Regions from separate parts of the Streptomyces sp. NPDC001663 genome, predicted to be linked through region 2. Evidence: riboswitches for the same ligand, from Rfam matches in the RefSeq annotation. Region 2 holds a riboswitch; each other region holds the start of a gene.

Region 1 (10,226 bases), on a different contig from region 2:
AGAAGACGTTCCCGCGCCTGCCGTACCGGTCGAAGCCGCGCCGGCCGGCCCACAGATGCTCTGCCCGGACCTGTGCGCGCCGCGCCGGACCGGGATGGACGTCCGAGTCGAGCAGTTCCCCGAAGCCGACCTCCAGCTTGTCCTGGAGCAGTCCGACGCACGCCAGGGCGGAGACTACCTCGAGGGTGTCGCGGCGCTCCTGCGGGGCCAGCGCCACCTCCTCGCGCAGCCGACCCTCGCACAGCGCCTCGTCCCACGTCTGAAGCAGCCAGAGCCGCAGCGTGCCGCGGTCCCTGCTGCGGGTGTTCATGTGCTGCGGATCGTTGTCGGGCCGGTCGTGCTCCAGGGCGCCGTGGCGGTGCAGTTCGCGGGCGATCTGCAGATAGACGGGCGACTCGGTCACCTCCGCCGTCTCCACGATCCAGTCCACGCGCCGCTCGTCCGTCTCGGGGACGTCCGCCCCGACGAAGCGCAGGGCCTCCTCCTCGCTGAGCGGTTCCAGCTCCACGATCGCGGCGGAGGTGCTCTCCAGCGGGCTGTGCGGCCGGGAGGCGATGACGAGGGGCAGTTTCTCCTGGTGGGCGCGCTCGATGGCCCGCCGGATGATGTTGTCCCGGTTCTGCTGGTGGCCGTCGCCGAGGAGAGCCTCTTCCAGTCCGTCGGCGATGACGACCGGCTTGTCGTCGGCGAGCAGCTGCTGCCAGACCCGCTCGGTCTTGGTGCGGGCGAGGATGCCGCGGGGGGCCTCGTCGGCGAAACGCTTCCTGGCCATGCGTTCGAAGTTCAGGTCGGTCCCGTCGGTCGCGTCCCGCAGCCGGATCGGCACGGGCACGGCGTTCTGCCGGGCGAGCAGTTCGGTGAGCCGCACCAGGACGGCGGTCTTGCCCACGCCGACACCGCCGACCAGCAGATAGGGCCGCCGGGTGTCGCGCTCCCGCAGCCGCTCGGCGAGAACCTGGGCGATCTCCTCCCGGCCCACGATCTCGGCGGTGTCCGGTCCGGCGGTGGGCACCAGCCGGCTGGGGTCGACCTGTGCCTTGGTGAGATAGCGCCGCTTGGTCCAGCGGTACCACCAGAACAGGAAGAGCGCTGCGGCGATCGAGGCGGTGAGCACCGGGCCGACGAAGCGCATGGCGGTCTCGAAGCCCTGATTGTCCTTCCGCCACTTCTCGAAGCTGGTCGTATCGCTCGTGATCAGGATGTACAGGCCCTCCGCGCACCAGGCGAGCACCGCGAGCAGGGCCACCAGCCAGATGGCCCGGGTGACGTTGGTGTAGGAGATCCCTCGGCGCCACTTCTTGGGGCGGGCGGTGCCGCGGCGGGCCTCCAGACGGATCGTCAGGGTGTGCCAGTGGCCCGCGAAACCGCGTCCGGCCCAGCTGCCCGCTCGCCTCGGAGCCAGTGTCGCCATCGGCGCGTTCCGCGGCCGCTCCCTGCCGGGCGGGTGACGGACGACCCTCGTCATCGTGCGTCTCCTTCCGAGAAGGGCTCTCGAAACGGAGGGATCCGCGGGCGCCGACGCCTACCTCCATGGAAGCACTCCCCGGACGGCCTGCAACCCGGCGGCCCTCGGCGGAAAACCCCGAGCCCGCCGTCGTACCCGTCCGGCACACTCGAGCCCATGGACATCGTGATCCGGCCGGTGGCACCCGGCGAGTACGAGGCCCTCGGCGAGATCACCGCCCAGGCCTACCTCCAGGACGGCCTCCTCACCTTCGGCGAGAGCGACTGGTACCTCGACAAGCTGAAGGACGTCGCCGAGCGGGCGGCCGAAGCCGACGTACTGGTGGCCACACAGGGCGGCCAACTCCTCGGCGGCGTCACCTACGTCCCGTCCGGCGGCCCCATGGCGGACCTCGCGCGCCCCGGAGAGGCCGAGATACGAATGCTCGCCGTCGACCGGGCAGCCCGGGGCAGGGGCGCCGGAGAGGCCCTCGTCCGCGCCTGCGTCGACCGGGCCAGGGCCACCGAGGGCTGCACCGGAATCGTGCTGTCCACCCAGCCGATCATGCACACCGCCCACCGCATCTACGAACGCGCCGGTTTCGTCCGCGCCCCCGGGCGCGACTGGAAGCCGATCGCGGGCGTCGACTTCACGCTGATCACCTATGAGTTGACGCTCTGACACGCTCCGAAGTCAGCCGCGACACAACATATGGGGGTGCTCCCCCCACCCGGCACAAGATGTATGCTCATGCTCGCTGTCGCCGCAGGGGAATCCGGTGCGAATCCGGAACTGTCCCGCAACGGTGTACTCATGCGTGTTCGCACACGTACGAGCGTCAGTCCGAGGACCTGCCGACAGTGCGCCCGGCCACCGTGGCCCGGGTGCTCCGACGTCCGGGCCTCGTGGAGTGGGCCGGTGGACGCGACGCCGTGCGCGCTCGTGTGCTGCCCCCTGCCCTCCCTCAGGCCCACTGCCGAGCGAGGGAGAGCCCCACGTGACCATCGCGCCAGCCGAACCGGCTTCAGCGACCACGACCGCCCCTGTGGCCGAAGACGGTCCAGGAACCGCCCTGTTGCGGACCCTGACCGAGCTGACCGCCGACCTCCCCGACGCCGACCCCGGCCGGGTCGCCGCGGCCGCACTGCGCGGTCGGTCCGCACGCGCGGACGAGGCGGAGTTGCGCGAACTGGCCACGGAAGCGGCCGCCGGCCTCATCTCCGAGGACCCCGCGTACAGCAGGCTGGCCGCCCGGCTCCTCACCATCGGCATCGCCGCCGAGGCCGCCTCCCAGGGCGTCACGTCGTTCACGGAGTCCGTCGCCGTCGGCCACCGCGAGGGCCTCATCGCCGACCGCACGGCGGAGTTCGTCCGCGTGCACGCCGACCGCCTCGACGCCCTCGTCGACCCCCAGGCCGACGACCGCTTCGGCTACTTCGGCCTGCGCACCCTCCACAGCCGTTACCTCCTGCGGCACCCGATCACCCGCAAGGTCATCGAGACGCCCCAGCACTTCATGCTCCGGGTCGCGAGCGGCCTCGCCGAGGACGACACCAGCCGGTCGGTGGACGAAGTCGCCGCGCTCTACGGCCTGATGAGCCGCCTCGACTACCTCCCCTCCTCCCCCACCCTCTTCAACTCGGGCACCCGGCACCCCCAGATGTCGTCCTGCTACCTCCTCGACTCCCCGCTGGACGAGCTGGACTCCATCTACGACCGCTACCACCAGGTCGCCCGTCTCTCGAAGCACGCCGGCGGCATCGGCATCGCCTACTCCCGTATCCGCAGCCGCGGTTCGCTGATCCGCGGCACCAACGGGCACTCCAACGGCATCGTCCCGTTCCTGAAGACCCTCGACGCCTCGGTGGCCGCCGTGAACCAGGGCGGCCGGCGCAAGGGTGCCGCCGCGGTCTACCTGGAGACCTGGCACTCCGACATCGAGGAGTTCCTGGAGCTGCGTGACAACACGGGTGAGGACGCCCGCCGTACGCACAACCTGAACCTCGCGCACTGGATCCCGGACGAGTTCATGCGCCGGGTGAACGCCGACGAGCTGTGGTCCCTCTTCTCCCCCGCCGACGTACCGGAGTTGGTGGACCTGTGGGGCGAGGAGTTCGACGCGGCCTACCGGAAGGCCGAGGCCGGGGGTCTCGCGCGCAAGACCATCCCCGCCCGCGACCTCTACGGCCGCATGATGCGCACCCTCGCGCAGACCGGCAACGGCTGGCTGACCTTCAAGGACGCGGCCAACCGCACCGCCAACCAGACGGCCGAGCCGGGTCATGTCGTCCACTCCTCCAACCTCTGCACGGAGATCCTGGAGGTCACGGACGACGGCGAGACGGCGGTCTGCAACCTGGGCTCGGTGAACCTGGGGGCGTTCGTGGCCGGTCAGGACATCGACTGGGAGCGGCTGGACGAGACGGTCCGCACGGCCGTCACCTTCTTGGACCGCGTGGTCGACATCAACTTCTACCCGACCGAGCAGGCGGGCCGGTCGAACGCACGCTGGCGCCCGGTCGGCCTGGGCGCGATGGGCCTGCAGGACGTCTTCTTCAAACTCCGCCTGCCCTTCGACTCCCCGGAGGCCAAGGCGCTGTCCACCCGTATCGCCGAGCGCATCATGCTCGCCGCGTACGAGGCCTCCGCCGACCTCGCCGAGCGCAACGGCCCGCTGCCGGCCTGGGAGAAGACGCGTACGGCACGGGGCGTCCTGCACCCCGACCACTACGGTGTGGAGCCGACCTGGCCGGAGCGCTGGGCGGCACTGCGGGAACGTGTCGCCGCGGTCGGCATGCGCAACTCGCTCCTCCTCGCGATCGCCCCCACCGCCACCATCGCGTCGATCGCGGGCGTGTACGAGTGCATCGAGCCGCAGGTGTCCAACCTCTTCAAGCGCGAGACGCTGTCCGGTGAATTCCTGCAGGTCAACTCGTACTTGGTGAAGGAACTGAAGGACCTCGGCGTCTGGGACGCCCGCACCCGCGAGGCGCTGCGCGAAGCCAACGGCTCGGTGCAGGACTTCACCTGGATCCCGGCCGACGTACGGGCGCTGTACCGCACGGCGTGGGAGATCCCGCAGCGCGGTCTGATCGACATGGCGGCGGCCCGCACTCCGTACCTGGACCAGTCCCAGTCCCTCAACCTGTTCCTGGAGACGCCGACCATCGGCAAGCTCTCCTCGATGTACGCGTACGCCTGGAAGCAGGGTCTGAAGACGACGTACTACCTGCGTTCCCGCCCGGCGACGCGCATCGCACGCGCGGCCCGAGCCACCCTCCCCGTGCAGCAGGCCGCCGACCCCGACGCGGTCGCCTGCTCCCTTGAAAACCCCGAGTCCTGCGAGGCCTGCCAGTAATGAGCTCCACCGAAAAGAACCTTCTCGACCCGGGCTTCGAGCTGACCCTCCGCCCCATGCGCTACCCGGACTTCTACGAGCGCTACCGGGACGCCATCAAGAACACCTGGACCGTGGAGGAGGTCGACCTCCACTCGGACGTGGCCGACCTCGCGAAGCTGACGCCCGCCGAGCAGCACCTGATCGGCCGCCTGGTGGCCTTCTTCGCGACGGGCGACTCGATCGTCGCGAACAACCTGGTCCTGACGCTGTACAAGCACATCAACTCCCCCGAGGCACGGCTGTACTTGAGCCGCCAGCTGTTCGAGGAGGCAGTCCACGTCCAGTTCTACCTGACGCTCCTGGACACCTACCTCCCCGACCCGGAGGACCGCGCGGCGGCCTTCGCGGCGGTGGAGAACATCCCCTCCATCCGCGAGAAGGCCGGGTTCTGCTTCAAGTGGATGGACTCGGTGGAGAAGCTCGACCGCCTGGAGTCCAAGGCCGACCGCCGCCGCTTCCTGCTGAACCTGATCTGCTTCGCGGCATGCATCGAGGGCCTGTTCTTCTACGGCGCCTTCGCATACGTCTACTGGTTCCGCAGCCGGGGTCTGCTGCACGGCCTGGCCACCGGCACCAACTGGGTGTTCCGGGACGAGACGATGCACATGTCCTTCGCCTTCGACGTGGTCGACACCGTCCGCAAGGAGGAGCCGGAGCTCTTCGACGACCAGCTCCAGCAGCAGGTGACGGACATGCTGCACGAAGCCGTCGAGGCCGAGCTGCAGTTCGCCCGCGACCTGTGCGGTGACGGACTGCCCGGCATGAACACCGACTCGATGCGCCAGTACCTCGAGTGCGTCGCCGACCAGCGCCTCACCCGCCTCGGCTTCGCTCCGGTGTACGGCTCCGAAAACCCCTTCTCCTTCATGGAGCTGCAGGGCGTCCAGGAACTGACCAACTTCTTCGAGCGCCGCCCGTCGGCGTACCAGGTGGCGGTGGAGGGCACGGTCGACTTCGACGAGGACTTCTGACGGTCCCGGCTGTGATAAGCCAGGAGGATGATCAGCCGCCTCCCTCTCGACGACCAACTTGACTCCCTCCGCGCGGTGTTGGCCCGCAACAGCGTGCTGACCGAGGTCCTGGGGCGGACCGCGACGATGGAGCTGCCCGGCTGGTATCTCACCGCCGGGTGCCTCTTCCAGACCGTCTGGAACGTCGTCACCGACCGGCCGCCCACCGCCGGCATCAAGGACTACGACGTCTTCTACTTCGACGCCGACGATCTGTCCTGGGAGGCCGAGGACGCCGTGATCAAGGCCGGCCGGGAGATCTTCGCCGATCTCCCGGCCGAGGTCGAGATCCGCAACGAGGCGCGCGTGCACCTCTGGTACGAGGACAAGTTCGGGGTGCCGTGCCCGCCGTACGAGTCGAGCGAGGCGGCGATCGACAGCTTCGCCGCCACGACCTGCTGCCTGGGCGTGCGGCTGGAGACCGGCGGCCGGTGGCGGGTCTATGCGCCGCACGGCCTCTCCGACGTCTTCAATCTCGTCGTGCGGCCGAACCCCGTGCTCGCCCCGCGTTCCGTATACGAAGCCAAGTCCGCGCGCTGGCGGGAGCAGTGGCCGGAGTTGAGGGTGCTGGAGTGGCCCGGGCGGGGCTCGTCCATGGAGGGTCCATAGGGCCTCCATCGGTCGGCCATGGACCTCCCACGGAGCGGCAAAGTTCTTCCGGCCCATCTGTTCCGGGCTCCTCGCCGCCCGCTACTTTCTGGCCGTCCTGTCATGCACATACAACACCGGCACAGGACGATCAAAGTGTCATGCCCATGACGGCATCGCGCACCGCCGCCGCTACGCGCGTCACAGGCCTGCCACCAGCGTCGAGAACCCCACTCCAACGACGGAGGCAGTACCCCCATGCGTGATAAGCCCCGACGGAGTCTGCGAAGACTCCTGACCGCCGCCATACCCGCCCTCGCCCTCGGTCTCGCCGGACTCGTCGCCGCACCCGCGCACGCGGCGCCCGCGGCGACCCACACCACCCGCGTCACCCAGAACGCCAAGGCCCTCACCTCCCCCGACCGCCAGACGTTCCACTCGACCGGCAAGGCCGGCCAGAAGGTGCCGACCACGCACCTGTGCGCCACCGCGGCCCCCGGTAGCGCGTCCTGCTTCGCCCAGCGCAGGACCGACATCAAGCAGCGGCTGGCCTCCGCGGTCGCCGCCGCCGCGCCCTCCGGCCTCAGCCCGGCCAACCTGCACAGCGCCTACAACCTGCCCTCAACGGGTGGATCAGGGCTGACAGTTGCCGTCGTTGACGCGTACAACGACCCCAACGCCGAGTCGGACCTCGCGACTTACCGCTCGCAGTACGGCCTCTCCGCCTGCACCAAGGCCAACGGCTGCTTCAAGCAGGTCAGTCAGACCGGTTCCACCATCTCGCTGCCCACCAACGACACCGGTTGGGCCGGCGAAGAGGCGCTCGACATCGACATGGTCAGCGCCGTCTGCCCGAACTGCAACATCATCCTCGTCGAGGCCAACTCCGCCACCGACTCCGACCTCGGCACCGCCGAGAACGAGGCCGTCGCCCTCGGCGCGAAGTTCGTCTCCAACAGCTGGGGCGGCGACGAGTCCTCCTCCCAGACCAGCGAGGACACCTCCTACTTCAAGCACCCCGGTGTCGCGATCACCGTCTCCGCCGGTGACTCCGGCTACGGCGCCGAGTACCCCGCAACCTCCCAGTACGTGACGGCAGTCGGCGGCACGGCCCTGTCCACGTCCTCCAACTCCCGCGGCTGGACCGAGTCCGTGTGGAAGACCAGCTCCACCGAGGGCACCGGCTCCGGCTGCTCGGCGTACGACTCCAAGCCGAGCTGGCAGACCGACACCGGCTGCAGCAAGCGCATGGAGTCCGACGTCTCCGCGGTCGCCGACCCGGCCACCGGCGTGGCCGTGTACGACACCTACGGCGGCTCCGGCTGGGCGGTCTACGGCGGTACGAGCGCCTCGGCGCCGATCATCGCCGGCGTGTACGCGCTGGCCGGCACCCCGGGGTCCAGCGACTACCCGGCGAAGTACCCCTACAGCCACACCAGCAACCTGTACGACGTGACCAGCGGCAGCAACGGCTCCTGCTCGACCTCGTACTTCTGCACCGCGACCACCGGCTACGACGGCCCGACCGGCTGGGGCACCCCCAACGGCACCACCGCCTTCACCTCGGGCACCAGCACCGGCAACACGGTGACCGTCACCAACCCGGGCAGCCAGTCGACGACGACCGGCAGCTCGGTCAGCCTCCAGATCAGCGCCACCGACAGCGCGGGGGCGACCCTGACCTACAGCGCGAGCGGCCTGCCGACCGGGCTGTCGATCAGCAGCTCCACCGGCAAGATCACGGGTACGGCGTCCACCGCGGGCACCTACCAGGTCACCGTCACCGCCAGCGACTCCACCGGCGCCTCCGGCTCGGCCTCCTTCACCTGGACGGTCGGCTCCGGCAGCAGCACCTGCACCTCGTCCCAGCTGCTCGGCAACCCCGGCTTCGAGTCGGGCAACACCACCTGGAGCGCCTCCAGCGGCGTCATCACCAACTCCAGCAGTGAGTCGGCGCACGCCGGCTCCTACTACGCCTGGCTGGACGGGTACGGCTCCACCCACACCGACACGCTGTCCCAGTCGGTGACCGTGCCGAGCGGCTGCAAGGCCACCTTCACCTTCTATCTGCACGTCGACACCGCGGAGACCTCCAGCAGCACCGCCTACGACAAGCTGACGGTCACCGCCGGTTCGACCACCCTGGCCACCTACTCCAACCTCAACGCGGCTTCCGGCTACGCCCAGAAGTCCTTCGACCTGTCCTCGTACGCCGGCTCCACCGTCACCCTGAAGTTCAGCGGTGTCGAGGACTCCTCGCTCCAGACCAGCTTCGTCCTCGACGACACCGCCCTGACGACGAGCTGATCACCGCCTGACACCGTTCGACCCCGGGCCCCGGTCGCCGCCTTCGCGACCGGGGCTCCGGTGTGGATGTCCTGCGCAGATCTCCGGCGTAGATCGCCGGCGTGGATCCGGGAGCACGGGTGATACGTCCAAGGAGCGAGGAGGCCCCCATGCGCCGAACGATCCCCCACACGACCCTCGCCCTCGCGGCACTGACCCTCGCCCTGGCCGGCTGCGGCAGCCAGACCGACAGCGGCAAGGGCGGCGACGCCGGCAGTGTGTCGTCCTCCCCCACCTCCGCACCGAGCCCGTCGACGAGCCCGACGTCGAGTCCCGGGGGCTGCGCGGAGGCGTCGACGCTCGACGCCGCCGACAGCGGCCACACCGTGTGCCTGGCGGTGGGCGAGACGGTCCGTATCACTCTGGACGGGACCGCCAAGCGGCCCTGGAAGCCGGTCTCCGCGAAGGGCTCCGGCCTGGAGGCCGCCAACAGCGGGTTCGTTCTGCAGCCCGGCGACGCGAGCGCCGCGTTCAAGGCCGTGGCGACAGGAAAGACCCGGCTGGAGTCCACGCGGCCGTTGTGCGCCGCCCAGACCGGCCGGGTCTCGTGCCTGGGGATTCAGGAGTGGTGGGTCACCGTGGAGGTGAAGTAGCGCCGCCGCACCGGGCTCTGCGCCGGAGGGCGGTGGCCCTCGGCCTCCCGGTGGGCCTGCTCGGCCTCACGGATCTGCCGGTCGATGCGACGGTCGTGCACGATACCGAGCACGGACGGCAGGACCAGCAGGACGAGGATTCCGAGAACGGTCAGCATTCCGATCAGTCCTTCGATGTGTGCCGTATCCATAGACACCACTGTCGCGCCGATAGCTCCTTACAAACAGTGGCAGGACTGCCGTAGACCCTCGAAATACTGCCAATCGTGGTGCACACTGGAGGCATGCTGAAGAACGTCGCCGCCGTCGTGCTGGACGGCGTGAACCCCTTCGAACTGGCCGTCGTCTGCGAGGTGTTCGGCACCGACCGCAGTGACGACGGACTGCCCGTGTACGACTTCGCGGTCGCCTCGGCCGAGGGGCCGGTGCTGGGCACGCGCGCAGGCTTCTCCATGCAGGTCGAGCACGGCCTGGAGCGGCTGGAGGAGGCCGACCTCATCGCCGTGCCGGCGGGGGCCCGCTTCGAGTCGCGGGAGTTCCCGCCCGAGCTGCTGGAGGCGCTGCGGCGCGGGATCGAGCGCGGGGCGCGGGTGCTCAGCGTGTGCTCCGGCGTCTTCGTGCTCGCCGCGGCCGGACTGCTCGACGGCCGGCGCTGCGCCGTGCACTGGTACCACGCGGACGATCTGGCGCGGGCCTACCCGCGGCTGAGCGTCGAGCCCGACGTCCTGTACATCGACGAGGGCCCGGTGATCACCTCCGCGGGCACCGCCGCCGGTATCGACGCCTGTCTGCACATCGTGCGCAAGGAGCACGGCCCGGAGGTCGCCAACAAGATCGCCCGGCGC
Region 2 (10,226 bases):
GGCTCGTGCGGCCCGTCCGGGCAGGACGGGTCCAGCGCCGCGGGGTCGCAGGAGAATCGGCACCCGGGGACGACGGCCACCTCCGGCAGCAGCGCCGAAAGGGCGCGCACCGCCGTCGACTTGGCGGTGCCCTTCTCGCCGCGCACCAGCACACCGCCGACCGCCGGGGAGACGGCGTTCAGCAGCAGCGCGAGCCGCAGGTCGTCCTGGCCGACGACGGCAGTAAAGGGGAAGGGGGTGGTCACTGGTCGTCGCCCTCCAAGTCGCCTTCCAGCTCCAGGTACGTGGCGCGCAGCCGCTCCAGCGTCTCCGCGTCCGGCTCGGCCCACAGCCCGCGCTCGGCGGCCTCGAGCAGCCGTTCCGTGATCCCGCGCAGCGCCCACGGGTTGGACTTCTTCATGAACTCCCGGTTCTCCGGGGCGAAGACGTACTCGGCGCTGAGCTTCTCGTACATCCAGTCGTCCACGACCCCGGCCGTGGCGTCGTACCCGAAGAGGTAGTCGACGGTCGCCGCCATCTCGAAGGCACCCTTGTAGCCGTGCCGCCGCATGGCCGCCATCCAGCGGGGGTTGACGACCCGCGCGCGGAACACGCGGTGCGTCTCCTCGCCCAGCGTCCGGGTCTTGACCTGATCCGGTACGGCGGAGTCACCGACGTACGCCTCCGGGCTCTCACCCGTCAGGTGCCGCACCATGGCGACCATGCCGCCGTGGTACTGGAAGTAGTCGTCGGCGTCGACGAGATCGTGCTCGCGGGTGTCGACGTTCTTGGCGGCCACGGCAATGCGCCTGAACGCCGTCTCCATGTCCCCGCGCGCCGCCCGCCCGTCGAGCCCGCGCCCGTACGCGTAACCGCCCCACACCGCGTACACCTCGGCGAGGTCCGCGTCGGAACGCCAGTTGCGAGCGTCGATGAGCGGCAGCAGACCGGCGCCGTAAGCGCCCGGTTTGGAGCCGAAGACACGGGCGGTCGCGCGCCGCCGGTCGCCGTGCTCGGCGGTGTCCTCGTCGGCGTGGGCGCGGACGAAGTTCCGGTCGGCGGGCTCGTCCAGCTCGGCGACCTTGCGGACGGCGTCGTCGATCAGCCCGACCACGTGCGGGAACGCGTCCCGGAAGAAGCCGGAGATGCGGACGGTGACGTCGATGCGCGGCCGTCCCAGCTCGTCGAGGGGGATCACCTCGAAGCCGGTCACCCGGCGCGAGGCGTCGTCCCACACCGGCCGGCAGCCCAGCAGCGCCAGGATCTCGGCGATGTCGTCGCCCTGGGTGCGCATCGCGGACGTGCCCCAGACCGTCAGGCCGACGGACTTCGGGTACTCGCCGGTGTCCTGCAGATACCGCTGGACGAGAGAGTCGGCGAGGGACTGGCCGACCTCCCAACTCAGCCTGGACGGGATGGCCTTGGGGTCGACGGAGTAGAAGTTCCGGCCGGTCGGGAGCACATTGACCAGCCCGCGCGTCGGCGAACCGGAGGGACCCGCCGGGATGTAACCGCCGTCGAGTGCCTTGAGGATGTGGCCGATCTCGTCGGTGGTCTTCGCCAGCCGGGGCACGACCTCGTTGCAGGCGAACTCCAGCACCGCGACGGCTTCCCGGAGTTCGGTGCGGAGGACCTCACCGACGAGGGCCGGAGCGGCCGTGACGTCCCACTCCCGTGCCTCCATGCCCTCCGCGATCCGCCGGCACAGCTGCTCCAGCAGGTCGATCGCGTCGGCGGCGGTACGGGACGGACCCTCGACGAGATCGGTCAGCTCGACCGGGACCTTGACGGGAGCACCCGGCTCGGCGAGCAACTCCTTCTCGACCAGGCCGAAGTGGTAGGCCAGCGAAGCCCTGAGCCCCGGCAGCGCGTTGGCCTGTCCACCCCACACCTGCGAGGCGCGCAACACGGCGAGCACGAGATTGACACGCGGCTCACCGACCGGCCCACCACCCAGAATGTGCAGGCCGTCCCGGATCTGCACGTCCTTGATCTCGCACAGATAGCCGTCGATGTGCATGACGAACTCGTCGAACTCGCCGTCGTCCGGCTGCTCGTCGACATGCAGGTCGTGGTGCAGCTCGGCCGCCTTGACCAGCGTCCAGATCTGGGCCCGCACGGCGGGCGCCTTGGTCGGGTCCAGGTCGGAGACGAGCGCATACTCGTCGAGCAGCTGCTCCAGCTTGGCCAGATCGCCGTACGTGTCGGCACGGGCCATCGGCGGTACGAGGTGGTCGACGACCGTGGCGTGCCCGCGCCGCTTGGCCTGGGTGCCCTCGCCGGGGTCGTTGACGATGAAGGGGTAGATCAGCGGCAGTTCACCGAGCACGGCGTCCGGCGCGCAGCCGCCGCTGAGCCCGAGTCCCTTGCCGGGCAGCCACTCCATCGTGCCGTGCTTGCCCATGTGGACGATCGCGTCGGCGCCGAAGCTGTTCTCCAGCCACCGGTACGCCGCCATGTAGTGGTGCGAGGGCGGCATGTCGGGGTCGTGGTAGATCGCGATCGGGTTCTCGCCGAAGCCGCGCGGCGGCTGGATCATCACGACGACGTTCCCGAACTGCAGGGACGCCAGCACGATGTCGTCGCCGTCGACGTACAGCGAACCCGGCGGCTCGCCCCATGCCTCCAGCATCCCGTCCCTGAGCTCCGGGTCGAGCTTGTCGAACCACGCCCGGTAGTCGGCGAGCGGCACCCGCGCGGGCGCGGCGGCCAGCTGGTCCTCGGTCAACCACTCGACGTCGTGACCGCCGGCCTCGATCAGCCGGTGGATCAACTCGTCGCCGTTGTCGGGGTATTCGGTGAGCGAGTACCCGGCGTTCTTCAGGGCGTCCAGTACCTGAACAGCCGACGCGGGCGTGTCCAGACCGACCGCATTGCCCACTCGCGAGTGCTTGGTCGGATAGGCGGTGAAGACGAGCGCCAGCTTCTTGTCCGCGTTCGCCTTGTGCTTCAACTGCGCATGCCGTACGGCGATTCCGGCGACCCGTGCGGCCCGCTCGGGGTCGGCGACGTAGACCGGGACGTCGTCCGGGCCCTGTTCCTTGAAGGAGAACGGCACGGTGACGAGCCGCCCGTCGAACTCCGGGATCGCGACCTGCATCGCCGCGTCCATGGGGGAGAGCGCGGCGTCCGACTCGTCCCAGGCCGCGTGTGAGGACGTAAGGCAAAGTCCTTGCAGGACAGGCACGTTGAGGTCGGCGAGCGCGCCGATGTCCCAGGCCTCCTCGTCACCGCCGGCCGACGCCTGCGAGGCGTGGGTGCCGCCGGCAGCCAGGACGGTGGCGACGAGGGCGTCCGTCCGGCCGAGGGTCTCGTACAGCCCGGCGTCCGCGCCGCGCAGCGAACCGCAGTACACGGGAAGGGCGTTGGCGCCTCGCGCCTCGATCGCGTCACACAGGGTGTCCACGAAAGCGGTGTTGCCGCTCAGCTCGTGCGCCCGGTAGAAGAGCACACCGACGGTCGGCCGGCCCTCGACGAACGGACGCTCGCCGTGGACGCCGTACTCGGGCATCTTCTGCGGCTCGACGAACCCCTCGCCGGTCAGCAGCACGGTGTCGGAGAGGAACCGCGCGAGCTCGGTGAGGTTGGCGGGCCCGCCCTCGACGAGGTACCTCAGCGCCTCCGCCACGACACCGGCGGGCACCGACGACTCGGCCATCAACTCCGCGTCGGGCACTGCCTCCCCGCCGAGCAGCACGGTCGGGATGCCGGAGGCCTTCAGCGCGGCCAGCCCGTCCTCCCAGGCCCGCTTTCCGCCCAGCAGCCGTACGACGGCGATGCCGGCGCCGGCGAGGAGACCGGGGAGTTCCCGCTCGACATCCACCCGGGTGGGGTTGCCGATCCGGTAGTCGGCATCGGAAGCGGCCCGGGCCGCCAACAGATCCGTGTCGGCGGTCGACAACAACAACACTGTGCTCATGCGGGTGCTCCCGGTGGGATGAAAGGCAGTCCTTGCGGCGCGCCGGACTCGATGAGCCGCCACAGCGCGTCCGTGTCCGCGTGCTGTTCGATCAGGTCGCCGAGCCGGTCGAGCTGCTCCTCGCGCAGCGCGGCGAACGAGGTGTCGTGGGCCGGCACGAAGCGGCGGCCCGCGGCGGCGGCCACCTCGCGCAAAAAGGCCCGCCGGAAGCCGTCCGACTCCAGCGAACCGTGCCAGTGGGTGCCCCAGGTCTGTCCGACGCGGCACCCGTCGAGGAAGGGTTCGCCCCCGTGGATGTCGGCGACCCCGTGATGGATCTCGTACCCCTCGACCAGCTCGCCGAGGGCCTCGCCCACCGGCCGGGTGAGGGTCTTCTCGCGGGCGAACCGCACGTGGACGGGGAGGACGCCGAGCCCGTCGACGGACCCCTTGCGGCTCTCCACCTCGTCCTCGATGCGCTCGCCGAGCACCTGGAAGCCGCCGCAGATGCCGAGCACGGGCCGCTGCTCGGCGGCCCTGCGCACGAGGGCCTCCGCAAGACCGCGCTCCCGCAGCCACTCCAGCGCGCGGACGGTCCCCCGGGTCCCCGGAACGACGACGAGGTCGGCGTCGGCCAGCTCCTCGGGCCGGTCCACGAACCGCACCACCACACCCGGTTCGGCGGCCAGGGCGTCCACGTCGGTGAAGTTGGACATCAGCGGAATCGCGCAGACCGCGACCCGCAGCACGTCCTCCCCGACCGGCGGGGCGACGTTCGACTCCCGCACCGTCCCGCGAAGGGAGACCCGCAGCCCGTCCTCCTCGTCGATGCCGAGGCCGTGCCGGAAGGGCAGAACGCCGTAGGTGTACCGCCCGGTGAGCCCGTGCAGCATGTCGAGCCCGGGGTCCAGGAGGCTGACGTCCCCGCGGAACTTGTTGACGAGGAACCCGGCGACAAGCTCCTGGTCCTCGGGCGAGAGCAGTGCGACGGTCCCGAAGAAGGACGCGAAAACACCACCACGGTCGATGTCCCCGACCACGAGCACGGGCAGCCGCGCATTCCGCGCGATCCCCATGTTGACGATGTCCGTCCGCCGCAGATTGATCTCGGCGGGAGAACCGGCCCCCTCACAGATCACCGCGTCATACGTGCCCCGCAATTCGGCGAGACAGTCGAGAACGGTCCCGAGCAGTTTCTGCTGCCGCCCCCCGTGATACCCCCGGGCACTCAGCTCACCGACGGGCTTCCCCATCAGCACGACCTGACTGCTCTGCTCACCACCGGGCTTGAGCAGCACCGGATTCATGAGCGCGGAGGGCTCGATCCGACAGGCCTGCGCCTGCATGGCCTGTGCCCGCCCGATCTCCGCACCCTCGCGCGTCACGAATGAGTTGAGGGACATGTTCTGCGCCTTGAAGGGCGCGACCTTGACCCCCTGCCGCACCAGCCAACGACAGATCCCGGCGGTGACGACACTCTTGCCGGCATCGGAGGTGGTACCGGCAACGAGAAGACCACCGCCGGTCATGACCTGCGTCCCTTCACGAGACGGGCGGCGACACCGACGCCGAGCGCGAGCAGACCGACGCGCCTCGAGAGGCGTACGGCCCGTTCGATGTCCGGTACGGCGACGGTGTGCCCCTGCGCGTTGAGAACGGGCCGGTGCTCGACCCGCCCCCCGTACGACAGGGTCCCGCCGAGCCGTACCCCCAGAGCTCCCGCGAACGAGGCCTCCACGGGCCCGGCGTTGGGGCTCGGATGCTTCCCCGCGTCCGTACGCCAGGCGCGTGCCGCCCCGCGGGGATCGTCACCGGAGACCGTCGCCAGTACGGCGGTCAACCGGGCGCCGGGCCAGCCGGCAACGTCGTCGAGCCGCGCGGACGCCCACCCGAACCGCCGGTACCGGGCCGACTTGTGACCGACCATCGCGTCGAGGGTGTTGACGGCCCGGAAACCGAGCAGCCCCGGCACTCCACCGACGGCCCCCCACACCAGCGCCCCCACCACCGCGTCCGACGTGTTCTCGGCAACGGACTCCACAACCGCCCTGGCGATCCCGTCGGCGTCCAGCGCCTGCGGATCCCGCCCGCACAGATGCGGCAGCCGGGCGCGGGCGGCCTCGACGTCCCCCGCCTCCAGGGCACGCCCGATGCTCCGGGCCTCCCGTGCGAGCGAAGTCCCCCCGACCACGGCCCAGGTGGCGGCGGCGGTCAGCGCTACGGAGGCGGTACGGGAAGGCCGTACGAGAGAAGCGGCCAGGGCGCCGGCAGAGACGGCACCCCCCACGCACACGGCCGTGTGCAGCGCCCCCCACCCCCGGTGGTCCCGCCACAACACCCGCTCCAGGGCACCCGCGGCCCGCCCGAACGCGGCGACCGGATGCCCGCGGCGCGGATCGCCGAGGAGGTGGTCACCGAGAAGGCCGGCGGCGGCGCCGTACGCGAAGACGCGATCGGCACGCATCGGCTCAGCCGGCCGTGGGGTCGGTCAGAGCTCGGGCGTTGAACCTCAACAGGCAGCCGCGCATGGCGATATGTCCTCACTCAGGGTGTCCGCGCCCTGGTTCGACGAGACCGGCGGTGAGAGTTCCTGGCTCCCGGGACTTCCTACCCCGGTGACAGTGGCGGGACCGCGCCGGACTTGCACCGGCTTCCTCTCTTGCCGCCGTAGCTGGCCTCGGCAGTCCACCATGCCCCCGAACGGCAGTCAACTTGCCGTTGACCTGCGACGGGAGAGTGTGCTGAGGCCCACATGCGAGGGTCGCAGTGGTCACGGAAACGCGTGGTGCCGGGACGGATCACCGTCCCGGCACCACACGTGGAGCAACTACGGCCGCAGGCTCAGCCCTTGGCCATGATCAGGTTGATTCCGTACGCCACCGCCGCCGCGCACCCCGCGAAGCACACGTACGCGCCGGTGACCGCGAGGGTCGCCGAGTCGCCCTGTGCCACGGCCCGTTCGCGGCGGGACAGGCCCATGACGCCCAGGGTGAACAGGGCGACGAGGCCCACGGTGACCGCGAGGCTGACGCCGAAGACGGAGCCCAGGGCTGCCCAGTCGATCTTCATGCTGCTTCTCTTCCTTCGTACCGGGTGGGCGGGCTCAGACCGTCGCCGCGGGCGGGGCGGCCGGGTCGGGGGCGGTGGCCGGAGCGGCCGGGGCGGGGATCGTGGCCGTCAGGTCCTCGGTCACGCCCGTGGGCGGCTGGGTCACGGCGGCGATCGCCGTGGTCACCACGCCGGCCGGCTCCTCGGTCTCGTTGACGTTCGAGGCGTCGACGACCTCACGGCGGGAGATCTTCCAGATGGCCGCGCTGGAGCCGATCAGGAAGACGGCGACCACGCCGGTGCCCCAGTCGCCGAGGTCGGTCACGGACTCGGCGAGCGCACCGACCAGGGCGGCGGCCGGCAGCGTCAGGACCCAGGCGACCAGCATCCGGGTCGCCGTGGACCAGCGGACCACGCCGCCCTTGCGGCCGAGGCCCGCGCCCATCACCGAACCGGAGACCGAGTGGGTGGTGGAGAGGGAGAAGCCGAGGTGGGAGGAGGCCAGGATGACCGTGGCCGCGCTGGTCTGGGCGGCGAAGCCCTGCTGCGGCTGGAGGTCGGTCAGGCCCTTGCCCATGGTGCGGATGATGCGCCAGCCGCCGAGCCAGGTGCCGAGCGCGATGGCGAGACCGGCGGAGAGGATGACCCAGGTGGGCGGGTCGGAGTCGGGGGCGACGACGCCGCCGGCGACCAGGGCGAGGGTGATGATGCCCATCGTCTTCTGCGCGTCGTTCGTGCCGTGCGCGAGGGAGACCAGGCCGGCCGAGGCGATCTGGCCGGCGCGGTAGCCCTTCTCGGCGGCCTTGCCGTCGGCCTTCTTGCCCAGGGTGTACGACAGCCGGGTCGCCAGCATCGCGGCGAGGCCCGCCACGATCGGGGCGGCGAGCGCCGGGATGAGCACCTTGGTGACGAGCACGTCGCCGTGGACCGCGCCCATGCCGGCCGAGGCGATGGTGGCACCGATCAGACCGCCCATCAGGGCGTGCGAGGAGCTGGACGGGAGTCCGACGAGCCAGGTCAGCAGGTTCCAGAGGATCGCGCCGACCAGGGCCGCGAATATGACCTCGGGACGTATGCCGTTCTCGTCGACGAGACCCTTGGAGATCGTGTTGGCGACCTCCACGGAGAGGAAGGCGCCCACAAGGTTCAGCGCGGCGGACATGGCCACCGCGACCTTGGGCTTGAGTGCACCGGTCGAGATGGTGGTGGCCATCGCGTTGGCGGTGTCGTGGAAACCGTTCGTGAAATCAAACGCGAGTGCGGTGATCACCACAATCGCGAGGATCAGCGAGAAGTTTTCCATTTACCCAGGCAATCGTTCGTAGTCATCGGTCGGTTGACCGTAGGAAACCTGAGTGAACGGAAGATGAACTGAGGGCGGCTGTGGAGTGTCTGGAACGGGGGGTCGCCGCTCCGCCCGGTTCGGCGGCCCCCCGGGTCCCTCGTTGCCCCTTGGCTAGTAGCCCCGGGCGAACTTCTTCAGCTGGGCCTGGGACCCGTTGAAGAGATTTTGATCACCCGGCAGGCTGCCGCTGTTGTCGTACTGCCAGAAGCTCCAGAACGACCAGCCGGCCGGCAGCGATCCCGCGTCCGCCGAGTTGTGGCGGGCGAGCCACAGTGCGTGGTTGGAGGCGAAGGCGCGGCTGCTGCCGGTGCACGTGTTCCACCAGTGGGTGGTCGTGTAGATCACCGGGCGGCGGCCGGTGAGCCGCTTCACCTCGTTGCTGAACGACTTGATCCAGTTGACCATGCCGGCCTTGCTCAGGCCGTAGCACCTGTGCTTGGCGTCGTACGGGTTGTATTCGATGTCGAGCGCGGGCGGCAGAGTCCAGCCGTCCGCACTCCACGCGCCGCCGTTGCGCACGAAGTAGGCCGCCTGGGTCCGGCCCGAGGACTTGTTCGGCAGCGCGAAGTGGTACGCGCCGCGGATGATGCCGGCGTTGCGGGCGCCGTTGTACTGCTGGCCGAAGTACGGATTGCGGTAGTTGGTGGACTCGGTCGCCTTGACGTAGACGAACTTGGCGCCCTTCGCCTTCGCGCTCGACCAGTTGACGTTCTTCTGGTGCGAGGAGACGTCATGTCCCTTCGGCAGGCTCGCGGCCGAGGCCGGCAGCTCGGCGAGCGCGGTCCCCCCGGCGACGAGCGCCGCCACGGAGACCGCGAGGACGCGGTTGCGGCGGCGGGACGGTTTGCGATCACGGGCCATATTTCCCCCCGGAATGGCGACGTGCACGACAAATCAACGGGAGATTACTGGAAGATCGTTGAATGCTGGGCGATCTCAGGCCAAGCACGAGAAGAAAGGGATATGTTCCTATATGTGGTCTTTCGGAGGCCGGTCTTCCGCCCTAAAGTGCCCCGGCCCCGCGGCGGGTTGACGGTGCGCCTGGCAGGATCGCGGCATGGCTGAGCAGCGACGCGACCAGCGGGACGAACGGGATGCGCGGGAGGGTGCACGGGATGTGCCCGAGGGGCGGGGGAGGGGTGTGGGCGCCGAGGAGGCACGCGCCTGGCAGGCCCTCGTCGCCACCGCCCGCCGCACGGTCGCCGACGGCCTCGTCGTCGGCACCTCCGGCAATGTCTCGGTCCGCGTCGGCGACACCGTGCTGGTCACGCCCTCGGGCCTGCCCTACGACCGGCTCACGCCGGACGACGTCACCGGCGTCGACCTCGACGGCCGTCAGGTGCTCGGCACGCTCGTCCCGACGAGCGAACTCCCCATGCACCTCGCCGTCTACCGCACCACCGACGCCCGCGCCGTCGTCCACACCCACGCCGTGCACGCGACCGCCGTCTCGACGCTGGTCCCCGAGCTCCCGGCGATCCACTACATGGCCGGCGCCCTCGGCGGCCCCGTCCGAGTTGCCCCCTATGCGGCATACGGCACCGATGAGTTGGCCGAGAACATGCTCCAGGCCCTCGCCGACCGCACCGCCTGCCTCCTCCAGAACCACGGAACGATGGCCTACGGCACCACCCTCGACCAGGCCTACGACCGCACCGCCCAGCTGGAGTGGATGTGCCGGCTGTGGCTGACGGCGTCTTCGGTGCCGGGGTTGTCGCCCACGTTGCTGTCCCGGGCGCAGGTGGACGAGGCGGGGGAGAAGCTGCGCGCCTACGGGCAGCGGAAGTGAGCTCGCGGGGTACCCGGACCCGGTGACTACGACACACCCTCGTCGACGCCCCGCATCACCCCGCTCCTTCCTCCGGCTGGCCGGTGACCGGGTCCGCCAGGACACTGGACGGGTGCGCACAGTCAAAGCAACGGCCGCCGCCGTCACCGTAGCCCTGGCCGCCGGCG
Region 3 (10,226 bases), on a different contig from region 2:
TCTCGAGGTACTCGGGCAGTTCGGCGCGCTGGGTGCGCGGCGGCCGGGGCGGCGTGTCGCGGTGGCCGACCAGGATCGCCCAGGCGTCGTCGAGGTCGAACGGCGGGGCGCCCGTGGCGATCTCGTACAGGACACACCCCAGCGAATACAGGTCGCTGCGCTGGTCGACCTCGCTGCCGCCGATCTGCTCGGGCGACATGTAGTGCGGGGTGCCCATCGCGATGCCGGTGCCGGTCAGCCGGGAGGTGAAGCCGATGTCGTGGCCGAGACGGGCGATGCCGAAGTCGCAGATCTTCACCGTGCCGTCGGTCAGCCGCATGATGTTGGCGGGTTTCAGGTCGCGGTGCACGATGCCCTGCTGGTGGGTGTAGGCGAGGGCGGAGGCGACCTGGTCGGCGATCTCCACAACGTCCCCGACGGGCAGCGGGTGGTGCTTGTTGTCCTCCATGAGCTGGGAGAGGTTGCGGCCCTCCAGCAGCTCCATCACCAGGTAGAGGATGCCGTCGGACTCGCCGAAGTCGTGGACGACGGTCACCCCGCGGTGCGACAGGGCTGCGGCCACGCGGGCCTCGCGGCGGAAGCGCTCGCGCAGGACGCGGGTGAAGGACTGGTCGTGGTGCGGGCCGAGGGGCTTGAGGCACTTCACGGCGACATGCCGGCCGAGGGACTCGTCGCGGGCCCGCCACACCTCGCCCATACCGCCCCGCCCGATCAGATCGAGCAGCCGGTACCGGCCCTGGATCAGCCTGCTGTCCCCCATCTTCTGCGATCGCCCCCGTAACTGTTCGCCCCGCCCACCCCTGGCTCGTCCAGTATGGCGAGCTATCGTCCGAGTTTGTACGGTGCCGGGCGGGAGCCGGGGCCGAGCCGTGACATGGCGCGGAGGATGTGTTTGGGCGGGAGTTGCCAGCGCACACGTGCGGGAATGCAGCGAAGTAGGTTGCCCGTGGCACGCAGTTGCAGGGTGACCGTGTCGGGTTTCGGGGCCGGTCTGCCGTACAGCTCGTGGGCGTACGGCGGCAGGGCGGCGTACGCCAGCTGTGCCACGCGCCGCCACAGCACCTCGCGCGCCGGGACGAGGAGGAAGTGCGTCGGGGGGCGGAGGAGGAAGTCGTCCACTTCGCGTGCCTCGGGTCCGACGGCGAGTTCGGGTCGGACCTTGTCGAAGTAGGCGGCCATCTCCTGCTGGTCGGCGGGTACGGCGTCGGGGTCGAGGCCCACCAGGCGGGCGCTGACGCGGTGTTCGCCGATGTAGCGGTCGGCCTCGGCGTCGGTGAGACGGAAGCCGGAGCGGCGGGCGACCTGGAGGTAGGAGTCGATCTCGGCGCAGTGCACCCACAGCAGCAGTTCCGGTTCGTCGACGCCGTACTGCTCCCCCGTGCCGGGATCGGTCGCCGACAGCATGCTGTGGATCTTCCGGACGCGGGCGCCGGCCCGCTCGGCGGCCTCGCTGGTGCCGTACGTCGTGGTGCCGACGAAGTTGGCGGTGCGCATCAGCCGGCCCCAGGCGTCACGCCGGAAGTCGGAGTTCTGCATCACGCCGCGCACCGCCCGGGGGTGCAGCGCCTGGAGGTAGAGCGCGCGGACGCCGGCGACCCACATCATGGGGTCGCCGTGCATCTGCCAGGTCACCGAGGACGGTCCGAACAGCCCGGGGTCTCCTGCCTGGATGTCCGTCACCTCTGCAGGCTATCGCCGTACCCTCGGCATCCCCAGACCGATCCACGAGATGATCTCCCGCTGGATCTCGTTGTTGCCGCCGCCGAAGGTGAAGATGACCGCCGAGCGGTAGCCGCGTTCCAGTTCGCCGTGGAGGACCGCGCCCGTCGAGCCCTCCTTGAGGGCTCCCGCCGCGGCGACGATCTCCATGAGCCAGGCGTAGGCATCCCGTCGGGCCTCGGAGCCGTAGACCTTGACCGCGGAGGCGTCCTGAGGGGTGAGGGTGCCGTTCTGGGCGGCGTTCACCATCTGCCAGTTGAGGAGTTTCATCGCGTCGAGTTTGGTGTGGGTCTGGGCGAGGCGGCGACGCACCCAGGGCAGGTCGAGCACGCGGCGGCCGTCGGCGAGCTTGGTCTCGGTGGCCCAGCGCTGCACGTCCTGCAGGGCGCGGATGGCCATCGTGCCGTGGGCGGCGAGGGTGACGCGCTCGTGGTTGAGCTGGTTGGTGATCAGCCGCCAGCCCTGGTTCTCGGCGCCGACCCGGCGGGAGACGGGGACGCGGATGTTCTCGTAGTAGCTGGCCGTGGTGTCGTGGGAGGCGAGGGTGTTGATGAGAGTGCAGGAGTAGCCGGGGTCGGTGGTCGGGACGAGCAGCATGGTGATGCCCTTGTGCGGCGGGGCGTCCGGGTCGGTGCGGGTCGCCAGCCACACCCAGTCCGCGGTGTCGCCGTTGGTCGTCCAGATCTTCTGGCCGTTGACGACGTACTCGTCGCCGTCGCGCACCGCGCGCGTCTTGAGGGATGCGAGGTCGGTGCCCGCGTCGGGTTCGCTGTAGCCGATCGCGAAGTCGATCTCGCCGGAGAGGACCTTCGGCAGGAAGTAGGCCTTCTGCTCGTCGGTGCCGAACTGCATGATCGTCGGCCCGACCGTGTTGAGCGCCATCAGCGGCAGCGGGACGCCGGCCTGGGCGGCCTCGTCGAAGAAGATGAACTGTTCCATCGCCGTGAGCCCACGCCCGCCGTACTCCTCGGGCCAGCCCACGCCGAGCCAGCCGTCCGTGCCCAGGCGCCGGATGGTCTCGCGGTAGAAGCGCTTCTGGGCCGCCGGGTCGCCGTGCCGGGCATAGGAGTTGTCGGGCACCAACTCGGCGAAGTACGCGCGCAGTTCGGTGCGCAGCCGCTGCTGCTCGGGCGTGTATTCGAGGTGCACGGCGCCTCCAGGCTCCCGGGACCGGTCCTGACGGCGCACACCGTAGAACGTGTTTCAGAAATTGGGAATGGCCCGGTGCATCGGGGATTGGCGCGGCATACGGAAAAGGGCCCCCGGCCGTCGTCCGGGGACCCCTTTCGTTGAACTGTTCAGTGCGCGGCTGAAGTGCTCAGTGCGCGACAGGAGTTGCCCGGGCCTCGGCCCGGGTTACCGACGACTCGGCCCCTTTCGGGGCCAGCAGACGCTCCGCCAGCAATCCGAAGACCAGCCCGAAGGAGGTCCACAGAGTCGCCTGGACGGCCAGGGCCGCCAGGCGGAACTGCCACAGCAGGGTGGCCGAGAAGTCCTTCGGGACCTCGTTGATCGCGGGCAGGAACGCGTACGCCAGCCCGACGACGAGAAGGAAGAAGGCTCCTGCGACGAGCGTGGCGTTCCAGTTGCCCAGGCGCGGCGCGAGGCGTTTGCCCAGGATCACGGTGGCGACGGCGAGCAGCACGCTGAGCGCCATCATCAGGAAGTACAGCGTGGTGCGCTTGCCGATGGTGTCGGGGTCGCCGACGGACGGCGGGTTGGCCGGGTACTTCAGGAACGGCACGACGTACACGGCGATCAGGCCGGCGGCCGCCAGGAGCAGCGCGCTCGCGCGCGGCCCGAAGCGGCCGATCCGGCCCAGCGCGAAGCAGTACGCGAGCGCGGCGATGCCGCCGAACGCGATGCCGTAGACGAGGACACCGGTGGACAGACCCGCGGTGGACTGCATCGTGCGGCTGACGGCTTCGACGCCGTGCTCGTGGGAGTGCGCCTCCTCGTAGGCGATGGCCGCGTCGACGCGCGGTTCACCGAGGAAGTAGGCGACGACGAGGGCGAGCAGGCCCGCGGCGAGTCCCGCGAGCATGCCACGCACCAGGAGGTTGCGGACGGTTGCCGAGTTCATGGGCTGTGCGTTCTCCCCGGCCGTCAGTGGCAGGGGAAACCGAGCAGGTGGCGGGCGTCGTGCACCCACTCGTGGACGTTCTCTCCACTCATCACGGAGGTGGCGCCCTGCTCGGCGCCGACGAAGTAGAGCAGGACCAGCATCAGGATGCCGAAGAAGACCGCCCAGGGGACGATCGCACCGATCGGCAGCTTCGCCGGTACGGCGGTGGGGGTGGTGGTCGGCTGAGCGACAGACTGCGCCATGGCAGGCCCTCCTGGGGAACTCGCGTCCCGTCTCGGTGGTGCACAGGACGACGGGCGGGTCTGACTCGCCCGGCGCGCACCCAGGGTGCGTGCAGGGCATTACAGTGGCGCGACCGTGCCGGATTCCCACCGGCTTCCGCTGTGCCGTCGTCAATATCGACGAGACGGTACCGCGAAGCGGAGGCGCGGCCAAGAGCGCACGGAAGTGCGGCGAGCGCCCTGGGAACCGCTTTCGCCGCCGAATCGAGGGGCTGGACAAGGGTGTTGAGCGCGGGAGTGGGCGCATGACGAGCCGAGTGATCTTGATCTCACCCGCGATCACCGCGGCGCTGAGACAGGCCCGCTTCGACGACGGCTGCTCCCTGGACGCGGCCGGACTGCGGCAGGCGCAGGCCGCCGCCGGTACGGTCCCCGCGGTCGAGCGGGCCTGGTCCTCCCCCACCGTGCGCTGCCGTGAGACGGCCGGTGCGCTCGGGCTGGACGCCCTGGACGCACCGGAGTTGGCGGGGCTGGACGCGGGGCGCTGGCGCGGGGCGACGCTGGCGGAGGTCGGTGAGCGGGATCCCGAGGGACTGGCCCGGTGGCTGTCGGATCCCGGTTCGGCGCCGCACGGCGGTGAGTCGGTGCGGGCGCTGTGCGACCGGGTGGCGGGCTGGCTGGAGACGGCCGGGCAGTCGGCGGGTGCGAGCGTGGCCGTGGTCGAGCCCGAGGTCGTACGGGCCGCGGTGGTACGGGCGCTCGGCGCGCCGGAGTCGTCGTTCTGGCGCGCCGACGTCCCGCCGCTGGCCGCCGTGGAGCTCAGCGGCAGGGCGGGGCGGTGGAACGTACGGCTCGGCCGGCCGCTCGGCACCGCGGAGTGAGCGCCGGTTCACTGCGGCGCCGGGCGGATCCGCGCCCCACCGTGGGCGTCGATGCACCGTCTCCAGGAACGTCAGTGGGCGTCAGTTCAGCGTGTCGAGGAAGTCCGTGCACGCCTGGGCGCACTCCCGGCAGGCCTTCGCGCCGTCCTCGGCACCCGGCTGCCGGTCGAAGACGTGCGCGCACTCCAGGCACACCGTGCGGCACCACTCCACCTGGATACGCATACCGGCCTCGTCCAGGCGGTTCTGCTCGGACAGCACCCGGCACGTCGCGTCGCACACCTCCGCGCACATGATGCCCTTGCGTCGTACGAGTTCCTGCTCCTCCGTGCCGTCCGGATCCACGAGGCCGGCGCGCAGCGCACACGCGCGTGCGCACTCGGTGCATGCCAGCGCGCAGGCGAAGCGGTCCTCCAGGAACTGGAAGAGCTCCTGCTGGGTCGTCGATGTCACACTCTGCGGGTAGCCGCTGCCGATCGCGCCAAACCCGGTGTTCGCCATGGTTACGGCGGTGGGGCCGGGGTGGGCAGGTTCATGGCGGACGCCCCGGGTACCCGCGGGCCCATGAGTACCGCATGGATGGACATCGCCGCAGGCCGCGGCGCACTGGGGATCGGCCTGGCCGTGGCGGGCCTGGTGGTCGTGGCACTGCTGATCGGCGCGTTCTGGCTGGGCGCCCGCATCCGGCGCCGCGAGCCGGGCCCGCCGAGCCCGGAGGAGCAGCCGCGACTGCCGGACGAGGGCCCGGTCCGCGAGGTGCTGGAGAACCGTGAACCCGACGAGGTGCCGCGCAGCGATCGCCGACTGACCCCGCACGAACTGCCCGGGCACGGCAACTCACCGACCCGGACCGGTCCGTCCAAGCCGCGGCGGCGCTGGAGCTAGGGCAGCAGCGGGTCGTTCGGCAGCGGCGGCCCGGGCGCCCGCTGACGCCGGGCCCGCCCCCTCCATCACCTGGAGAAGGGAGGAGTCCGGAGCCGGATTACCGGCGCCTGGGAGCCGATCCGACCGCCAGGACGAGGATCAGGCCGAGGCCCATGAGCACCTGGTCGCGCATCAGATGACGCAGACCGGTGGTCACGGCAGCGTGGCCGAAGCGCGCGCAGGCTTCCCGCACAGACGGGGACTCCGCCATGGGCCCCATCGTCTACACGACACCAGCTGAGCCCGCAGCCGACACCTCATAGTCGATCGGTCTCGCTCACAACGTCACCTCTGGTGCTCGTGGGCCCCTTGATGCCGTTGCGTCACCGGACATCGGCCGTCGCACCCGGTACGGCCGTCACCCCGCCGGCCCCTATCGGCTCGCCAGGCGGCCCTCGCCGGGATCTCCTCGAAGACATGACAGGTACCGACGCGCCCCCACCAGAGCCGGAGCGCCCCCGTGAGACTCCTGCCGAGGACCAGGAGCTCTCGCCACAGAAGGCCCACGAACTGGACGAGTTGCGCCGCCGGGTGAGTGAACTGGAGAGTGCCAGGCACGAGCCGAAGCACCGGCTCCGGGCCCTGGGCTCGGTCCTGCTGATCATCCTGGCGTCGGTGCTGGCGCTGCTCGCCGTGGTCGCGGTCTGGGCGAACAGCATCATCCGCGACACCGACCGCTACGTCGCAACCGTGGCACCGCTGGCGTCCAACCCCGACATCCAGCAGGCAGTGACCACCCGGGTCACCAACGTCGTACTGAAACAGATCGACGTGGATGCACTGGTCGCACAGCTGAGTGACGCGGCGTCGGAGAAGGGGGTTCCGCCCAAGGCCGCGAGCCTCATCGGCAACCTGAGCGGTCCCATCGAGAGCGGTCTCAAGGAGCTGGTGCACAGCACCGTGTTGCGGGTGGTCTCCAGCAGCGCCTTCGAGACGGCCTGGACCAATGCCAACCGCCGGGCCCACACCGCCGTGGACAAGGCGCTGACCGGGTCGGCCGACTCTGCGATCTCGCTGAAGGACAATCAGGTCGCCATCGATGTCGGGCCCATCGTGGCCCAGGTGAAGGACCGACTGGTCAGTTCGGGCTTCGCGCTGGCAGCGAAGATCCCGGACGTCCACACGGAATTCGTCGTGGTCGAGGGCAAGGACGTCGGCAAGATCAAGTCGTATCTGAGAGTGCTGCAGATCATCGGCAACTGGCTGCCCGTCATCGCGGTGCTGATCGCCGCCGCGGGCGTGTTCCTGGCGTCCCATCGCCGGCGGGCGCTGATCGGGGCCGCGATCGGGGTGTTCCTCGCCATGGTGCTACTGGGTGTGTGCCTCACCGTCTTCCGAACGGTGTATCTGGACCATCTGCCGCCGGGGACGAACTCGGACGCCGCGGGAGCCGTCTACGACTCGCTGGTGAGGTTCCTGCGCTCCAGCGTGCGGGCCGTGGGGGCGCTGGCCCTGGTCACAGCCCTTGGGGCCTTCTTCATCGGACCGTCACGAGTTGCCGTGCTCACCCGCCACTTCTGCACCAGGGGCATCGGCGCCGGGCGGGACGTGGCCGTCTCGGCGGGGCTGCGCCTGGGCGCGGTGGGGCGGTTCGTGCACCGCTTCAAGGCTTGGATCGGGGCCGCGATCCTGGCGGTGGCCGCGATCGTCCTGTTCACCTGGAGCTACCCGACCATGATGGTCGTGATCTGGACGGCGGTGATCGTGTTGGTGGCCTTCGCGATCCGCGAGTTCCTGGACACCGCGCCCGCGTGACACCCCGTCAGCCCGGCGGTGTCCGGTGTGCCGCGCGTCCCAGCAACAGCAGTTGCTCCGGGACACGATCCCCACGATTCCGGCCGGCACGACAACCCTCACCGAGAAGAGGAACGTGGCGGTGACGGCGAGCAGGAACCCGACGATCAGGGCGGCGAGCCCCTGCCGGATCCCGTGCGAACCACGTCGGACTGTTCGCTGAAGAGATAGGTCACAGCAGGGAGCAACTGGGCAATTTCCCGCAGGTCTTCACCCACCTCTCGCTCATCATGACGGCGACGACCCTGGACGACGCGCCCGACCGGCCGGCGGTTCGCTGAACGCGGGGATCCGCGGCCCCTGCGGCAGCAGTTGGACCACGACGAAGGACACCACGGCGGACAGCACCACCAGCGCGACCGTGTCCACATTGCCCAGCAGGAGCACGACCAGGACCACACTGCTCACGGGCACCCGCAGGGCCGCGGTCACCGACGCCGCCATCCCGACCGCCATCGCGGGCACCAGCCCCAGACCGGGCAGCGGCGCCAGCAGGACGCCGGTCGCCCCGCCCAGGAACAGGGCGGGGAAGACAGGGCCACCGCGCAGGCTGCCCAGACAGACCGTGTACGCGAGCCCCTTGAACACCAGCACCGCGACGAGCGCGCCCACCGACCAGGCGTGCGGGTCCTGCGCCAGGCCGGCCAGGGCGTCCTCCCCCGACATGGCGGCGTCGGCCGGCGAACGGCCGGTGGCGACCGCGTAGAGGGTGATGAAGCCCGCCGCCCCCAGCGCGCACAGAATGGTCTTCCGTACAGTCCGGGTCGTCACGAAGCCGGCCACGAACCTGCCGCCCACGAACACCCAGTGGATGAGGAAGGCGAGGGCCGGCGCGATCACCAGGACCCACAGGACGTCCGCCCAGTCGAGCGGCGGTGGCTTCGGCAGCCCGATGTCCAGGCTCCCGGTCTCCAGGCCGGTCCAGTGCACGAACCCGGTGAAGATCAGGTCCCCGACTCCGCTGGCCAGCAGGGCCGGCAGCATCACCGCGAACAGCTGCGGCCCGCCTATCCCGGCCACCTCCATCAGGAGTACGGCTCCCACCACCGGGTTCCCGAACAGCGCCGAGATGGCCGCCGCGGCCCCGGCCGCTCCGAGCAACGCCGTGCTCGCCTCGGTCTGGGGTGCCCGGACCAGGCTCGCAAAGAGCAGCGCCAGACCGCCGCCCAGGGCGATCAGCGGCGCCTCGGGACCCAGTACGACCCCGAGCGGCAGGCCGACCAGCGCGGCGACGAGGACACCGGGCAGTGCTTCCTTGGTGACCCCGCCGGAATGCAGACCGCCCGCCGGGATGTGCCCGCCCCGCCCGGGAAGCCGGGCGACCACCAGACCTACGACCAACCCGGCCACCGCCATCAGGGGCAGCGCCCACCACCAGGGAGCCTGCTTCCAGCCCAGGTCCTTGGGCCAGTCCGTCCAGATCAGCTGCTCCAGTTGGTGGAGCGCCACAAGGAACCAGAAGGCGACCAGCGCCACCGGAACACCGATCAGCCCGCAGAACACCAGCGCCTTGCGGTATTCGGGGCGGCGCAGCATGGTCTGCAGCTGGTCGGCCTCTTGGGGCTGATTCCCCGGCGCGGGCCCGGCCGCTGCCGTTTTCGTCCCGGCGATGGGGTCCTCCTGAGGTCAGGACACGACAGGTGATTCAACCCATAACAGGACGATGCTATCCAGTCGGCCTTCCATTGCCCGTCGCCACGCTGCCGAGCCGGCAGACAAATCCTCCGCGGCAGGGCGTCGAAGCCTGGCCCGTGCCCGGCATCCAGGGTCGAGGCTCGCTGAGTCGCGCCCGGATGGCCTACGTCCTCATGCCGAACCCGTGGCCCATCCGTAGCGTCTGATGCGGATCTGAGACCGATATGTGAGGTGACTGGTGGCTCTGCACAACGCTCAGGAACCGGCGGCCGATCCGACCGTCGACATCTTCGCCTCGCCGCTGAGTGAGCGGCCCCTGCCCAAGCGATCGATGCCGGAGTTCCCCGCGCCACCGTCCGTGGTCTTCCAGCTGCTGCGCAACGAGCTGCTCCTGGACGGCAACGCCGCACAGAACCTGGCCACCTTCTGCACCACCTGGACGAACGACGAGGTCCGCCGCCTGATGGACCTGTGCCTGGACAAGAACATCGTCGACAAGGACGAATACCCGCAGACCGCGGAGATCGAGTCGCGCTGCGTCAACATCCTCGCCGACCTCTGGCACGCCCCGGCCGGCACGGACGGCGACGCCAATGCCGTGGGCTGCTCGACCACCGGCTCCAGCGAGGCCGCCATGCTCTGCGGCCTCGCCCTGAAGTGGCGCTGGCGCGACCGACGCCGCGCCGCCGGCCTGTCCACCGACCGCCCGAACCTGGTGTGCGGGCCGGTGCAGGTGTGCTGGGAGAAGCTCGCCCGGTACTTCGACGTGGAGCTGCGCCAGGTCCCGGTGGAGCCCGGAGCGACCGGCCTGCAGCCGCACCAACTGCGCGAGTACGTCGACGAGAACACCATCGGCGTCGTCGCGATCCTCGGCGTCACCTACACCTGCACCTACGAACCGATCGCGGAGATCGCGGCCGAGCTCGACCGCCTGCAGACGGAGACGGGCCTCGACATCCCGCTGCA

The links. A riboswitch is a leader RNA that binds a small molecule or an ion and turns the genes downstream of it on or off. The one in region 2 is predicted to bind cobalamin.
Region 1: it holds a riboswitch for cobalamin, as region 2 does, so the genes downstream of both, ACFY1L_RS39375 (ribonucleoside-diphosphate reductase subunit alpha) here and ACFY1L_RS43855 (cobalamin biosynthesis protein) in region 2, are expected to answer to the same signal.
Region 3: it holds a riboswitch for cobalamin, as region 2 does, so the genes downstream of both, ACFY1L_RS28250 (CbtB-domain containing protein) here and ACFY1L_RS43855 (cobalamin biosynthesis protein) in region 2, are expected to answer to the same signal.

What each region holds. Positions count from the first base shown of each region.
Region 1 is NZ_JBIAUR010000015.1:65,920-76,145, reverse strand. It holds gene ACFY1L_RS39385 (NACHT domain-containing protein) at 1-1,465, opposite strand, end outside; gene ACFY1L_RS39380 (GNAT family N-acetyltransferase) at 1,622-2,125, shown strand; cobalamin riboswitch at 2,182-2,318, shown strand; gene ACFY1L_RS39375 (ribonucleoside-diphosphate reductase subunit alpha) at 2,442-4,802, shown strand; gene ACFY1L_RS39370 (ribonucleotide-diphosphate reductase subunit beta) at 4,802-5,815, shown strand; gene ACFY1L_RS39365 (nucleotidyltransferase family protein) at 5,843-6,463, shown strand; gene ACFY1L_RS39360 (putative Ig domain-containing protein) at 6,701-8,749, shown strand; gene ACFY1L_RS39355 (hypothetical protein) at 8,899-9,381, shown strand; gene ACFY1L_RS39350 (hypothetical protein) at 9,348-9,572, opposite strand; gene ACFY1L_RS39345 (GlxA family transcriptional regulator) at 9,666-10,226, shown strand, end outside.
Region 2 is NZ_JBIAUR010000018.1:185,572-195,797, forward strand. It holds gene ACFY1L_RS43840 (putative cobaltochelatase) at 1-245, opposite strand, end outside; gene cobN (cobaltochelatase subunit CobN) at 242-3,898, opposite strand; gene ACFY1L_RS43850 (cobyric acid synthase) at 3,895-5,406, opposite strand; gene ACFY1L_RS43855 (cobalamin biosynthesis protein) at 5,403-6,341, opposite strand; cobalamin riboswitch at 6,441-6,583, opposite strand; gene ACFY1L_RS43860 (hypothetical protein) at 6,719-6,946, opposite strand; gene ACFY1L_RS43865 (anion permease) at 6,981-8,228, opposite strand; gene ACFY1L_RS43870 (lysozyme) at 8,382-9,131, opposite strand; gene ACFY1L_RS43875 (class II aldolase/adducin family protein) at 9,328-10,059, shown strand; gene ACFY1L_RS43880 (alpha/beta hydrolase family protein) at 10,172-10,226, shown strand, end outside.
Region 3 is NZ_JBIAUR010000009.1:114,700-124,925, forward strand. It holds gene ACFY1L_RS28230 (tetratricopeptide repeat protein) at 1-760, opposite strand, end outside; gene ACFY1L_RS28235 (oxygenase MpaB family protein) at 823-1,620, opposite strand; gene ACFY1L_RS28240 (acyl-CoA dehydrogenase family protein) at 1,690-2,868, opposite strand; gene ACFY1L_RS28245 (CbtA family protein) at 3,038-3,802, opposite strand; gene ACFY1L_RS28250 (CbtB-domain containing protein) at 3,826-4,047, opposite strand; cobalamin riboswitch at 4,083-4,231, opposite strand; gene ACFY1L_RS28255 (histidine phosphatase family protein) at 4,332-4,907, shown strand; gene ACFY1L_RS28260 (ferredoxin) at 4,989-5,408, opposite strand; gene ACFY1L_RS28265 (DUF6479 family protein) at 5,472-5,792, shown strand; gene ACFY1L_RS28270 (hypothetical protein) at 5,890-6,042, opposite strand; gene ACFY1L_RS28275 (hypothetical protein) at 6,249-7,586, shown strand; gene ACFY1L_RS28280 (chloride channel protein) at 7,854-9,161, opposite strand; gene ACFY1L_RS28285 (glutamate decarboxylase) at 9,499-10,226, shown strand, end outside.